4 regions of the Lactiplantibacillus sp. 7.2.4 genome follow, and region 4 is predicted to be linked to each of the others. Evidence: predicted binding sites of a transcription regulator. Region 4 holds the regulator's gene; each other region holds the start of a gene.
What was found. The regulator CtsR, encoded in region 4, represses protease genes until heat stress. The targets are predictions, from matches to a motif close to TTGGTCAAAAAAGGTCAAANA.
Positions count from the first base shown of each region.

Region 1: the regulator CtsR is predicted to act here: its motif matches at 781-801, upstream of clpB (ATP-dependent chaperone ClpB).
Region 2: the regulator CtsR is predicted to act here: its motif matches at 1,196-1,216, upstream of clpP (ATP-dependent Clp endopeptidase proteolytic subunit ClpP).
Region 3: the regulator CtsR is predicted to act here: its motif matches at 2,505-2,525, upstream of KGF70_RS02225 (Bax inhibitor-1/YccA family protein).

Region 1 covers NZ_JAGYGS010000012.1:60,194-63,885, reverse strand. Annotated here, with positions in the region: gene pepT (peptidase T) at 1-743, shown strand, start outside; gene clpB (ATP-dependent chaperone ClpB) at 861-3,464, shown strand; gene KGF70_RS06195 (YjzD family protein) at 3,663-3,692, opposite strand, start outside.
Region 2 covers NZ_JAGYGS010000003.1:47,475-51,166, forward strand. Annotated here, with positions in the region: gene KGF70_RS01635 (MerR family DNA-binding transcriptional regulator) at 96-233, opposite strand; gene KGF70_RS17165 (SDR family NAD(P)-dependent oxidoreductase) at 319-573, shown strand; gene KGF70_RS01640 (SDR family NAD(P)-dependent oxidoreductase) at 548-1,006, shown strand; gene clpP (ATP-dependent Clp endopeptidase proteolytic subunit ClpP) at 1,288-1,878, shown strand; gene KGF70_RS01650 (2-hydroxyacid dehydrogenase family protein) at 2,114-3,085, shown strand; gene KGF70_RS01655 (peptide ABC transporter substrate-binding protein) at 3,236-3,692, opposite strand, start outside.
Region 3 covers NZ_JAGYGS010000004.1:53,147-56,838, reverse strand. Annotated here, with positions in the region: gene narI (respiratory nitrate reductase subunit gamma) at 1-215, shown strand, start outside; gene KGF70_RS02235 (hypothetical protein) at 777-1,739, shown strand; gene KGF70_RS02230 (hypothetical protein) at 1,769-2,182, shown strand; gene KGF70_RS02225 (Bax inhibitor-1/YccA family protein) at 2,712-3,428, shown strand.
Region 4 covers NZ_JAGYGS010000008.1:53,804-57,495, reverse strand. Annotated here, with positions in the region: gene KGF70_RS04435 (ATP-dependent Clp protease ATP-binding subunit) at 1-2,082, opposite strand, end outside; gene KGF70_RS04430 (CtsR family transcriptional regulator) at 2,101-2,568, opposite strand.

The DNA of each region.
Region 1 (3,692 bases), on a different contig from region 4:
AGCACGGTAAGATTCGGCTTGGTTTCGGCCCTGATGAAGAAATCGGGACAGGGGCTGACCATTTCAACGTACCCGCATTTGGCGCGGACTATGCCTACACCGTGGATGGTGGTCCACTAGGTGAATTGGAATACGAAACGTTCAACGCGGCCCAGGCAACGGTCACGATTACTGGGGTCAATGTGCATCCCGGTGAAGCGAAGGATAAGATGGTCAATGCGCTTCAATTAGCCGTTGATTTCCAATCCGCACTGCCAGCCCACGATGTTCCTGAACATACGGAAGGGCGCGAAGGTTTCTTCTTCCTATTGAGTCTGGAAGGCACAGTCGATAGTGCTAAGATGACCTATATTATTCGAGACCATGACCGTGACAAATTCGAAGCACGCAAACGGCTCTTTACGGCGGTTGCTGATCGTTTGAACTTGGCTGACGGGGTCGCGCGGGTCAAGGTGGACATGAAGGACCAGTATTACAACATGCGTGAAGTGATCGAAAAGGACATGCGGGTTGTTGAGCTGGCCAAACAAGCGATGCTCAAATTAGATATCAAACCTGAGATTTACCCGGTCCGTGGTGGGACGGATGGTTCCAAGATTTCCTTCATGGGCTTGCCAACGCCGAACTTGTTTGCCGGTGGTGAGAACATGCACGGGCGTTTCGAGTACGTTTCAGAACAAGTGATGGAACGCGCCGTGGACGTTGTTTTACAAATTATTCAAGACAATTACGAGCAGGACTAATTTCTTGACCTTGTTTGACCTTTTCGGTTATACTTTAATAGTCAATAAAGGTCAAACAAACATTGGCAGCTATGACGGCTGCCTTTTTGCTACCGTTTTTGAGGAGGTCTTTGAATTATGAATCCAGAACAATTTACAGAAAGCTTACAACAAGCCTTACAAGAGGCGCAACATATCGCACAAACCCGGCGGCACCAAGAGATTGGCGTGCCCCATTTATTTAAATTTTTGACGCAACCAGGTGAACTCGTTCGCCAAATCTTCAGTGAAGCTGGCGCCGATTTGGACCAGTTACAACAAGAATTGGACCGTGAATTAGATGATATCGCGGTCGTTAGTGGCGGCAACGTCCAGTATGGCAGCACCATGAGCAGTAGTTTGGCAACGCTGATGCAGACGGCTGATGCCAAACGCAAATCTTTAGGTGACGACTACCTGGCAACCGACACGTTGGCACTCGCCTTAATGGATCAAACGGGTGATCAGCTAACCAAATACTTGACCAGTCAAGGGATTGCTGCGGGTCAAGTTAAGAATGCGGTCGACCGGATTCGCGGCGGTCAACGGGTGACGTCTCGCAACCAAGAAGATCAATATCAGGCCTTAGAAAAGTACGGGGTCGATTTGGTCAAACAAGCTCGGCAAGGTAACCAAGACCCCGTGATTGGCCGAGACGAAGAAATCTTGGACGTGATTCGAATCTTATCACGTAAGACCAAGAACAATCCGGTCTTAATTGGGGAACCAGGTGTTGGGAAGACGGCCATCGTTGAAGGGCTAGCCCAACGAATCGTTCGCGGTGACGTTCCCGAAAATTTGAAAGATAAAACGTTATTCTCACTAGATATGGGTTCCCTGATTGCCGGCGCCAAGTATCGTGGTGAATTTGAAGAGCGGTTGAAGGCGGTATTGAAGGAAATCAAGAAGAGTGATGGCCAGATCATTATGTTCATTGATGAAATTCATAATATCGTGGGCGCGGGCAAGACGGAAGGCAGTATGGACGCCGGTAACTTGCTCAAGCCAATGCTCGCACGGGGCGAACTCCATTTGATTGGGGCCACGACCTTAGATGAATATCGTCAGTACATGGAAAAGGATAAGGCACTCGAACGGCGGTTCCAAAAAGTGCTCGTTGCGGAACCAAGCGTCGACGATACCATCAGTATTTTACGGGGCTTGAAGGAACGCTTCGAAATTCACCATGGCGTTCGTATTCACGATAATGCCTTAGTTGCGGCGGCTAAGTTATCCGACCGCTACATTACTGACCGGTATTTGCCAGACAAAGCCTTGGACTTGGTCGATGAAGCATCCGCCGAAATTCGGGTCGAAATGAACTCGAATCCGACTGAACTGGACCAAGTTAACCGCCAATTGATGCGGCTAGAAGTCGAAGAAGCGGCGCTCAAAAAAGAGACCGATGACGCGTCTGTCAAACGGTTAGGTGATGTTCAAAAAGAACTGGCCAGCGCCAAGGAGAAACAACGCGCCTTAGCAGAACGGTGGGACAGTGAAAAGAAGAGCCTGCAAGCATTGAGCGATAAGAAGTCCGCGCTTGATAAGGCTAAACATGAGCTGGAAACTGCCGAAAGTAATTATGATCTGGAAAAGGCAGCCAAACTGCAGCACGGTACGATTCCAGAATTAGAACAAGAATTAAAGGCAATGGAAGCCAATGACCATCATGAAGATTGGTTAGTTGAAGAATCAGTCACTCCAGACCAGATTGCCAATGTGGTTTCACGGATGACTGGCATTCCAGTAGCCAAGTTAGTTGCAGGCGAACGGGAGAAATTGCTGCATTTGGCAGACCACTTGCACGAACGGGTCGTCGGCCAAGACGCGGCCGTTGACGCGGTATCCGATGCCGTTTTGCGGTCACGTGCCGGCTTACAAGATCCCAATCGGCCACTCGGTTCATTTATGTTCCTCGGACCAACTGGGGTCGGGAAGACTGAATTAGCCAAGGCTTTGGCTGAGAACTTGTTCGATGCCGATGACCACATGGTTCGAATCGACATGAGTGAATACATGGAGAAAGAATCCGTTTCACGGCTCGTCGGGGCAGCCCCCGGTTACGTTGGCTACGAAGAAGGTGGCCAATTAACTGAAGCGGTTCGCCGTAATCCGTATTCGATCGTCTTATTCGACGAAATTGAAAAGGCCCACCCAGACGTCTTCAATATCTTACTGCAAGTGCTTGACGATGGCCGGTTGACGGATGGCCAGGGTCGGACAGTCGACTTTAAGAATACGATTCTGATCATGACTTCCAACTTGGGGTCCGAATTGTTGTTGGCGGGCGTCGACGACCAAGGTCATTTGTCAGACGAAACCCATTCACAAGTCATGCAGTTGGTTCAAAGTCGCTTCAAGCCTGAATTCTTGAATCGAATCGATGATATTATCATGTTTACGCCGCTACAATTAGAGGCAATCGAAGAAATCGTCGTTAAACTGATCGACCGCTTGTCAGCTCGACTACAAGACCGAGAGATCACCCTGAAGATTTCCGATGAAGCTAAGAAGTGGATCGCTAAGCAAGGTTATGAACCTGCTTATGGTGCACGGCCGCTGCGGCGCTTTATCACCAATCACGTCGAGACGCCATTAGCCAAGGAAATTATCGCCGGTCGGGTGGCACCAAAATCAACCGTTGCCATCAATTTGTTGGATGACCATTTGGTATTTGAAAATCAGGCAACGCAACCGGCATAAGTCGGTTCAATAGGCGTCTACTTGTCATGCGTTGCATCTGATTATTGTGCAAATGGCCAATCGGTTGACTGCTTGCAACTCGCTTTTAACAATCAACTTGAAACAAAGCAAATAGGACGGAAAACCAAAATTTGGTTTTCCGTCCTATTTGTATACGACACGGATCATTGATAATCCAAGCCGCTTGTTAATTTTTGATTACTTATTTTCTGAACCTTTAGCGGGTTG
Region 2 (3,692 bases), on a different contig from region 4:
AAATACCTTCCAGCCGGGATGGTATTCGGAAGGCAGACATGTGCGGACCCAATATTTTGATGGGTTAGTCGTTGGTTCCTTGGTACACAATCATTTTAACATTCAGCTGAGGAGATCCGTTGACCATGTTTATTTCGCGCCACATCCGTCAACAACCCACAGCGCTCATAAAATCGCAATGTATCATAAGTGATCCCAAATTGCTGTGCGACTTGTTTGATTGATGCCACCATCGTTTTCCCCCAACTTTTTTACTTGCGCTAGTGTAACGCTAGCGTGTTAAGATTACCATTATTCTATTAAGAAAGTGTGATTCAGATGACCAATAAAATTGTTACGCTCGTCACTGGCGGCAACCGCGGTATGGGACTGGCACTGATTAAAGCACTACACGCCCAGGGGCAACAGCTCATTATGGGTAGCCGAGACTTAGCAAAGGGGCGAGCGGCCGTTGAAGTAGCCCACTTGTCAGACGTGACCGTTGTTCAACTGGACGTCACCGATTCCCAATCCATTCAAGCTGCCGTAAACGCAATTCAAAACCAATATGGTCAGCTCGACATTTTTAATTAATAATGCTGGGGCAGCATTTGACCATCACCAACGACCTTCACTCATCAAACTGGAGACAATTCAAGCCGACCTGAATCTGAACTTTCTAGGCACAATCGCCATGACTCAAGCTTGCCTGCCATTGTTGACTAAGTCTAGCCCATCCAAAATCATCAATATTTCTAGCATGATGGGCTCGCTCACGAACGCATTAGACCCCCAGTCGAGCGTTTATCATGCCAGCGCGATTGGCTACCAAGCTTCTAAGGCCGCACTCAACATGTTCACGATTCAGCTCGCCAAAGAGCTTCAAACCACCAATATTACGGTTAACGCCGTTGATCCCGGAATGGTTGCTACTGAATTCGGCGGGATTACCCCGGAATTAGCTATGGATACAGATAATACCACCACTGGCACGTTTTCAAACACCGACGGACCGGTTGCTTGGTAACAGCCAACGTCCCTTTTTAATCTAGTCGCAGTTCGGCAACTGCTCAATCTGCAATTTTCGTTGTGTCGTTGACCACTGAAGCTGGACGTAAAAAAAGAGATTGGGATCACCCAATCTCAAGCCGTATATGATAGAAACCTAAGTATACCACGTTAAGTCACAAAACGGAATTTAGTTTTTGAGGTTTTTCTTTTGACCTTCACTGACCTTTGCGGTAAACTACACTTATTAATTAGCAACCAAGCTAATCAAATATTGCAACCTTAGGAGGCTAACAAATCATGTATCCAGTTCCTACAGTTATTGAACAGTCATCACGTGGTGAACGTGCTTATGACATCTATTCACGACTATTAAAGGACCGTATCATTATGCTTTCCGGCCCGATTGAAGATAACATGGCCAATGCGATCATTGCCCAATTACTCTTCTTGGATGCCCAAGACTCAGGTAAGGACATCTACCTTTATATCAACTCACCAGGTGGTGTGGTTACTGCCGGCTTAGCAATCTACGATACGATGAATTTCATCAAGTCTGATGTTCAAACCATCGTTATGGGGATGGCCGCATCAATGGCCAGCGTCCTAGCTTCATCTGGTACGAAGGGCAAGCGGTTCGCTTTACCTAACTCCGAAATCTTGATTCACCAACCATCCGGCGGTGCTCAAGGTCAACAAACGGAAATTGAAATTGTTGCCGAAGAAATCTTGAAGACTCGTAAGAAGATCAACCAGATTTTGGCAGACAACTCTGGTCAAACCGTCGAAAAGTTGAACCACGATACTGAACGTGATAACTACTTAAGCGCACAAGAAGCTAAAGAATATGGTTTGATCGATGATATCATGGAAAACAACAACTTAAAATAATGGCAGCATCAAACTGAACCGCCTTCGGGTTGGTTCAGTTTTTTTGTGCTTTCTTTTAACCACTCACTAGTGGCCCACTAACCACTCACAACGCGCGTTGCATGGTTCGCGCAGCGTTCTGACTTGTTTTTTGCAAGTAAAAAGGCCATACTGCAATTGACTTCAAGCAACGGTCATCTATGCTAAAACAGCAGATTCACCGTGGCTTAATTTATCAGTAAAGGGAGTTTCCACTATGCCTAAAGTTTTGGTTGCCGGTCAATTACCGGCGAAAGCAAATACGTTACTGCGCCAAAATCAGCTGACCATCGACACCTATACCGGTGAACAACTGATTAGCCACGACGAACTCATTGACCGCGTAGCTGACGCTGACTATCTCATCACCCCGCTTTCCACGCAGATTGACGAAGACGTCTTGGCACACGCGCCAAAGTTAAAATTAATCGCGAATTTCGGTGCCGGGACTAATAATATCGACTTAGCGGCCGCGGACGCCCACCACATTCCTGTGACCAACACGCCGAATGTTTCATCAGTCGCCACCGCTGAATCGACAACTGGTCTGATTATCAGCCTCGCACACCGCATCGTTGAAGGCGACCATTTGATGCGAACAACCGGATTCGACGGTTGGGCGCCACTTTTCTTTCTCGGTCACAACTTACAAGCTAAGACACTCGGCATCATTGGCATGGGCCAAATCGGCCAAGCCGTTGCCAAACGGTTACACGCCTTTGATATGCCAATCCTATACACGCAACACCACCCGCTCCCCGTCAGTGTTGAGACGCAACTGGGCGCAACCTTCGTCTCCGAAGACGACTTACTCGCCCAGTCCGATATCGTGAGTTTGCATTTGCCACTCACCCCGCAAACGATGCATATGATTGACCAAGCGGCCTTCAAAAAGATGAAATCCACTGCCCTCTTGATCAACGCCGCGCGTGGCCCAATTGTCGACGAACAGGCTCTAGTTACTGCGTTACAAACGCACCAAATTGCTGGCGCAGCCCTCGACGTTTACGAGCATGAGCCCCAAGTGACACCCGCACTGACGACAATGGACAACGTTATCTTGACGCCACATCTGGGCAATGCGACCGTCGAAGCGCGTGACGGAATGGCGGCAATCGTTGCTGAAAACGTGATTGCGATGGCCAATCATCAACCAGTCAAGTATGTTGTTAATCACATCACCCCTTAGCCTGCATTAACTCACAAGGACCGCCATAATACTGTCGCAAATCGCAAACAAAAAGCCCACCATAATCGGTTGCAACTGCTGCAACCTAATTATGGTGGGCTTTCGTGTCTAAAAGTATCGCTTAACAACCAATATTAAGAAACTGGTTGTTTACTTTGCAATATAAGCATACTTATAATTCCACTGCGTTCCGGCGGTGTTGTGAATAATCCCTTTGACTTTCGGATTCTGCAAGTAAGAATAGTTCGTCTGGTACAATGGCGTAATGCCTTGGTCTTGCATAATCGTCTTTTCGGCGTTAATCATGTCTTGCCAGCGTGCACTTGCCTTGTTGGCATCCTGGTTCTGTGCCTTCTTGACTAAGGCATTGTAGGTCGAACTATTGTACTTCCCATAGTTGTAACCACTGTTGTTGGTCATGATTTGTAGATGTGAGATTGGGTCATTGAAATCTGCGCCCCAACCACTCAAATAAAGATCAAAGTTACCACTTTGCGCCCGGCTAGAAGCGACTTTAGAAGGAATATTAGAAAGGTTGACCGTTAATCCATCTAAATTCTTTTCCAGCGCTGACTTCAAGTATTGTGAAATTGGCTTATTCGGGTCA
Region 3 (3,692 bases), on a different contig from region 4:
GGACGACTTTATCAGTCTGGGCGCGGTCCTTGTTCTACTTCCAACCAAAATGGTGGTTGATGGCCAACGTACCGTGGATTTACAAGATTCACGTGGTTTGTGGCTTTGCAATTTTCGGTTTCTTCCCGTACACCCGGTTGATTCACGCGATTGCGATTCCATATCAATACTTCTACCGCCGTTACATTGTGTATCGTCGGCGGCCACGGGTCTAGCAGCTATCGCTTAAATGTAAATTAACTAATGCTGGTCTTCGGACTTCGAGAATGCTGAATTCTTGAAGTCTGGGGGCCAGTTTTTGATTGCCGGCGGTGTTAGTTTGACGGTGATTTCGGGCTGATTTCAAAATGAGTAGGCGCAGGAGATTTGACGGGCACCTTGGTCAGAAAATGGCGTGGCCCGGAAGATTTGACGGTAGCTTGGACCGGCAATGGCTTGGACCTTTCGGCGTTAAGTTCGGTCTGGAACGGATTGATTCGAGAAATTCGACAGTCAAATTAGGCTTGAAAATGGCTTGGATGGGAGTTTTCGCGATGCGTTTAAATTAGAACTGATGGCGTCAAACGTCCCGCAGAACAGGCGGAACCAAGTTGTCCGCATCCCGCGAGTGGTTTTGACCAGCACGAATCGGCGGGTGTTCGGAAAAGCTGACGCGCGAATTAATGTGAGCGTGACCAAATTGTGAGCGGACGCGCTTTGGGGTGTTTCCCTAATAGGATTATGGTGGTGGGGGTGCTATGCTGAAATTAATTAAATTATTGGAAAGGAGTGCCGTCATGGCCAAGTTTAATTTTACATTGAATGCTGCGCGGATGGACGCGAGTGGACACTATGACTTTCAAAATGTCTTTGAGTTTCCCGATTTTATCGAAATGCGGCCGACGTTGCGGGCTGCCGTACGAACAGTCGCGCGCGAGGCGTTTGACCAACCCGTGTTGCCCGTTAAAGTCGAACGAATGACCACCTCGCTGGAAGAACAATTAGAGCGCGAAACCCGCAAGTATGAGCGTCAAGTGGGGGTTTATGAAAACCAAAAAGGGGAGCGTAATCAGCTCGTTCGGTTGTTCACCCACGTGTTACAAGTCATCAGTCGGACGGATGACATCACCGAAGAACTTGAGGACATTATTTACGCGGTCAACCAGACCCGGCTGAGTTTGATTGGCTTACCAGATCTGGAAGGCACGGGTGAACTGTATGACGCTGACCGCGACCGGGAGTTGATTCCGGGAACCTACTATCATTTTGTGACTCAGTTGTTAGTCAAGCCCTATTTGCGGGATGTAAGTGGCGAGCTGGTTCCCGAAAACGTGACGGCACCTGGGCGGCATTTGGTCGTGCGGATGACGACTTATGCTTATCGAGACTGGGATGCATATCTGGTACATGAATATGATGAACAGCATTTGATCAAAAATGAGAAGGGCCTGACCAACGCCGACTACTACGATAAGTTGGAAGCCGTCGAATTGAAATATGCCGATCATATCTATTCAGAAGTATTAGCGGATACGTACCAAGATTTCATCAAGATTTTAGTACCAGACCAGTTGCCGCGCTTTGAAATCATGTCGAGTGACTTGCGGCCGTTATTGGCAAAGAATCCTGGGCTGCGAATCCGACTGGCAGCAATCGTTAACCGTAATTTTAAACTCGATGCGCAGGGCTATGAACACGTGATGGATGCACCGCTAAAAGAAATTAAGCAAAAATACCAATTTTATCGGGAAAACTTTTAGCGAACTTTTAATGAAGGGGGCGGTGCAAGATGGCCGTTGATGCACAGTTAGGAACTGAAGCTTTTGAAAAGGTGATTTTTATGTTGGATGTGGTCCCAACCGCGAATAATATCCAGGAATTTGCGCTGCAGGGCAATCTGTATCCAGAGCCGATCGACGAGACGGCGTGGGCGCTGCCAGGATATTTGTCGGATGATTATAACGTCTTCTTGGTATTTGCGCCCAACGTCTTAAATCACTGGACAGTCACCTGCGCACAAGTCAAGATTGAAAATGGGCATGACATCACCGAGATGAGTAACGTGGTCCCAACTGGAACTGGGATGAACGCGATTGCCCATGCTAGCAAAGCTGGGGCGATTGAACTGTTGGCGTACTTTAAGACGCTGGAAGCAAATGGGCTCGGGCACTTTGATGATGAAATCTGGAAGTATGTTGAGTGAAATTTGAATCGTTGAATTTTAATAAATAGTCGTTGTGGAACTGGCCTGTGATTGGTGGTTGTATGGCGACTATTTTTAGTGAAAGACTGCTGCTTTACCGCATTCAGATGAAACTTTTTGTCCCGTTATATCAGGATGTCCAAGTGGGTGTGTTGTCACTGAATAGATTTCTCCTTGAGGAGTGCGTTACGGGTTGGCACGTCAGAACATGTCAGGCCCTGATCAATTGCTATCAGACGATATCAGTCTTATATCCAGGCAAATCATAGGTGTCCCCGACAAGCAATCATTAGAAATTCTTAGCAAATTCCCAAGCACAAACTATTTTACCTTCTTTGACTAATTTGATAAACTTAGGATAAGAAAGTTGAGGTGACTGATTGAGATGGCTAGTCATAGGCAAATGATTGACAAACTAGTGTGAGGAAGTTGCTAGCGCCGTATGCGTTAGTAACGATCCACTAACTCAATTTTAATCTTAACTCGGGAAACGTAACGAGTAGTCAATTTTAGGTGAAAGAGGGATTCTATGAACAATTTTCAAAATGACCCACAACCACGGACCATTAATACGCAAGTTGGGCTCCGTAGTTTCTTAACAAAAATGTATGGGTTCATGACGGTTGCTGTGTTGGTTTCAGCCTTGACCGTTTACTTATCAATGACCATGTTCCAGGCACAAATTTATGCTGCCTTCAATGCTCATCCAATCATGGCACTGGTTATTTTCATTGTTAGCATGTTCGTCATGATTGGCGGGATTCAAGCCAATGCAACGCGTAATCCAGCAATGAGTTTTACCTTGCTGATGCTGTTCTCAGTGGTCTTTGGGGTCGAAATGTCGATCATCTTATCCTTATACACGGGTGCGGTGATTACCGGGGCCTTCGTTGCTGCTGGTGCAGTTTTCGCCACGATGGCCGTTATTGGGACGACCACTAAGCGTGATATTTCACGGATCGGTAGCCATCTGATTGCCGCATTAATTGGTTTGTTTGTGGCTTCCATCGTTAACATGTTCTTACAAAGCGCCATGATTAGTTATATCTTCTCATACATCGGTGTCTTGATTTTCGCCGGTTTATCCATGTGGGATGCTAATCGGATGCGAGACATGTATTTACAATATGGTGACCAAGTTTCATCTACTGGTTTAGCCGTTACTGGGGCCTTACAACTCTATTTGGATTTTGTTAACTTATTCTTATACTTCGTCCAAATCTTCGGTGGTTCAAGCCGCGACTAATCACTAACAAAATAAGCTTCAAATTAGACACGCTAGCCCGTTCGGTTAGGGTGTCTTTTCGTTAGTATGCCGATATGGGCCAGCTGGTGGTTATGAGTTGTGATGCATAATTATTGAAACATGCGTCAATATGCGTCGTGCTAGTTATTATTTAGCATAAAAGCTGATTGAAACGTGCTAGTTGGATTGTTGTTCGTCAGCGGAGGCGAGCCCTATTCTGACCTCCGGGGCTGGCTGACAACGCTGGAACAGGGCGGACATCGA
Region 4 (3,692 bases):
ATTAGCCTTATCGGTAGCGCCGAACCCAACGGATTTTTCATCCCGCAAGGTCGTGGCCCCTAAGTTTGACGTCATGATGAGAATCGTGTTCCGGAAGTCGACTTTGCGGCCTTTCGAATCAGTCAAGTAGCCATCATCCAAGACTTGCAACAGAATGTTGAATACGTCTGGATGCGCCTTTTCAACTTCATCAAACAGCACGACTGAGTATGGCTTCTGGCGTACCTTTTCAGTTAACTGACCACCTTCATCGTAGCCGACATAGCCGGGTGCTGACCCAATCAAACGACTGGTCGAGTACCGTTCCATGTATTCAGACATATCGATCCGAATCATGTTGTCCTCTGACCCAAACATGGCTGCAGCTAAGGCCTTCGCTAATTCGGTCTTACCAACCCCAGTGGGGCCAAGGAACATGAAGGAACCAATTGGCCGGCTTGGATCTTTCAATCCACTCCGCGCCCGGCGAATGGCCCGTGCTACTGCTGAAACGGCTTCTGGTTGACCAACGACCCGTTCGTGCAAAATCTTTTCCAAGTTAACTAAGCGTTCGCTTTCAGATTTTTGCAATTGAGTCAGTGGGACACCCGTCCATTCAGCAACCACTTGGGCAATATCTTCTCCGGTCACTTGTAAGTCATAGTGCGGTGTGTCGCCTTCAGTGATTTGTGCTTCTTCATCAGCTTCAATGCGATCCAAACGTTGCTTGAGTTGCATTTCCTGCTTGCGAATATCCGCGGCTTGTTCGAAGTCCTGAGCTTCAATCGCCGTTTCCTTTTCTTCACGTAACTGCGCGAGCTTGTCCTGGTTCTTGGACAACTTAGTCGGTTGATCCATCTGGTCGATGCGGACTTTCGCCGCCGCTTCATCCATCAAATCAATCGCCTTATCTGGTAAGAACCGATCACTGATGTAGCGACTAGACAACTTCACCGCTTGATTAACGGCTTCATCAGTAATTGTCACATGATGATGTTCTTCATACCGTGGCCGCAAGCCATCGAGAATCTCAACCGCTTCGTCTTCAGTCGGTTCATTGACCATGACTGTGGCAAAACGCCGTTCAAGTGCGGCATCGGATTCAATGTACTTTTGATATTCGTTTAAGGTCGTCGCCCCAATGGTTTGGAGTTCGCCTCGTGCTAATGCTGGCTTCAAAATGTTGGAGGCATCGATGGCCCCTTCAGCACCACCGGCACCAATCAAGGTATGCAATTCATCGATGAATAAGATGACATGCCCATCGTTGTAGATTTCGTCGATCACTTTCTTTAAGCGGTCTTCAAATTCACCACGATACTTGGTTCCGGCAACTAGTGAGCCCATATCAAGCATCATCAGCCGTTTGTCAGCCATGTCATTCGGTACGTCGCCAGCAACGATCTTTTGTGCCAGCCCTTCAGCGATCGCCGTCTTACCAACACCGGGTTCACCAATCAAGACTGGATTGTTTTTCGTCCGCCGTGACAAGATTTGAATGACCCGCTTAACTTCTTTGGAACGACCCACAACTGGATCCATTTCCTGTTCACTCGCCAGCTGCGTCAAATCACGCGCCAAGGAGTCCAAGGTCGGTGTGCCTTCCGTCTTCTTACCACCACGGTTAGCCGCACTGCCCTTACGCTTACTCATCGCATCACTGACACCAAGTTTACGCAAAACAACTTTGCGTGTTTGACTCAAATCTAAGTTCAAATTCATCAAAATACGCGAGGAGAGGATACTTTCATCAGAGAGCATCGCTAACAAGAGGTGTTCAGTCCCAATCTTGTTGGCGCCAAGCCGTTTGGCCTCATCACCAGCAACGGATAAAATCTCCTTAGCCTTTGGTGAATATGGCAAATACGTATCTTTGCCAATATTGCTCAACGTCCCGTAGCCAGTGAACCGTTCAATTTCTTCACGGATGTCATCTTCGCTCACAGCGTACTGTTGCAAGACTTTATTAGCAATACCGTTCTTTTCGATGGCTAGTGCTAATAACAAATGTTCCGTACCGACTGCCTGATGCTTAAAATATTTGGCCTGTTCCTGTGCTAGTACTAGCACACTTTTGGCACTAGGTGTAAATAAGTTATCCATTGCGATTCCTCGCTTTCTTTAGCTTTCGTAACGCAAGTGGTTCAAAATCCCGATAATTATTCGAGCCCGGAGACTATTTTCAAGGTCTCGGTCCGTCAGTCCTAACGTGTCGTGATCGATTGCCACTAATATCAACTGCGCTTCCCTACGATTTAAAACGTCGTCCTCATACAGACTCTGAACAACTGCGTAGGCATCCCGTTGTGTGATGGAATCGCCGATCACTTGAATGAGGGCATCCAACACATCAGCATCATCGACCAAATTAACCTTTTCAATGCGAATATAACCGCCACCGCCACGCTTACTTTCAACTAAGTAACCATTTTGGATCGTAAACCGCGTTTTAATCACATAATTAATCTGTGAGGGTACCACGTTGAAAAGGTCGGCAATTTCTGAACGCCGAATTTCAACATGCTCCGAGTCCGCCAAAATACTTTTTAAATACTTTTCAATAATATCCGAGATATTTTGACTTTGCATGTGCTTCACCCTTTTCATTATCTTTGACTAATATTGACTTTTATTATACGAGGATAATGGAAAAAAGCAAAGAATTTCACCCAACTGGCGACCCAGCATGTGCTTAACGGTTGTTACAGCATAGCACGCCAAGCACTTGCTTTCAATTGATTGGACCGGATTTTCGACCCTGATTCGTTAACTTTGTTAGGCCTTCATATTCATTCAACTACCTATTTAAAATATGTCAAGTGTTAGCGTCTGAATTTGGTCAACTTTGTCTGGGACTCGTCGTTTATCCAACAGCTTGAGTTTCTATACTACAGGTTGTCCGCCTGAATTTCGACTAATACGCCACTTGTTTATTTACGACCGGCCACGCTTAACGTCATTTTGACCAGTTACTTCATATATAGATTGTTCGTCATGAATTATGATTAAATCATGCTATTCTCTAAATTCAGGAGCTGCCAGCTGAGACCCGCTGGGAACAAGTACGAGTTGGCGTAAATTTGCAGAATCGTGTGCGTCCTACACCGGCTTACAGGCATTTCTGACAATGCTGGAACGTGGTGGACACAGATTTAAGCCGAAAAACCACGTCTTAAATACTGGTCTTCCACTAACCAAGCCAAGAACGCTTGCTAAGTGGAATTTCACCACTGAGCATTGTCAGAAACACCTTCCAGCCTGGATATGATTCGAAAGGCGGACGTGGGCGGGCCCAACTTTTTTGTTAGATTAGTTGTTGGTTCCTTAGTATACGGGAATGTTGAAATAAACTGTCAGACTGGTTCTAACAATAACCAAGCATCCTGACCCATGATTTAAGACTTCGAACACGCGGTTTCACTGAGATTGTCAAAACTTCCTCTAATCACCCGGGATAGCAAAGTCTTGAATTATAAGTGAAGACAATTTATTCGACTAAACGCAAGACTAGCTGACATTGAGATTCGTGAATCGCATTCAGGTAATCTTTTCAGTAACTAGATGCCATAATTCAGCATTGATCCCGTTTGAGAGCTTGCCTGAAGGACCAGAAACCTAATATTCAGTGGTCAATTGTACCTAGATAGGTGGCCGTTCATCTGCCATTCGAGCGGGTTCCCGACTGTAGGGGCTGGCTGACAATGCTCAAGGGC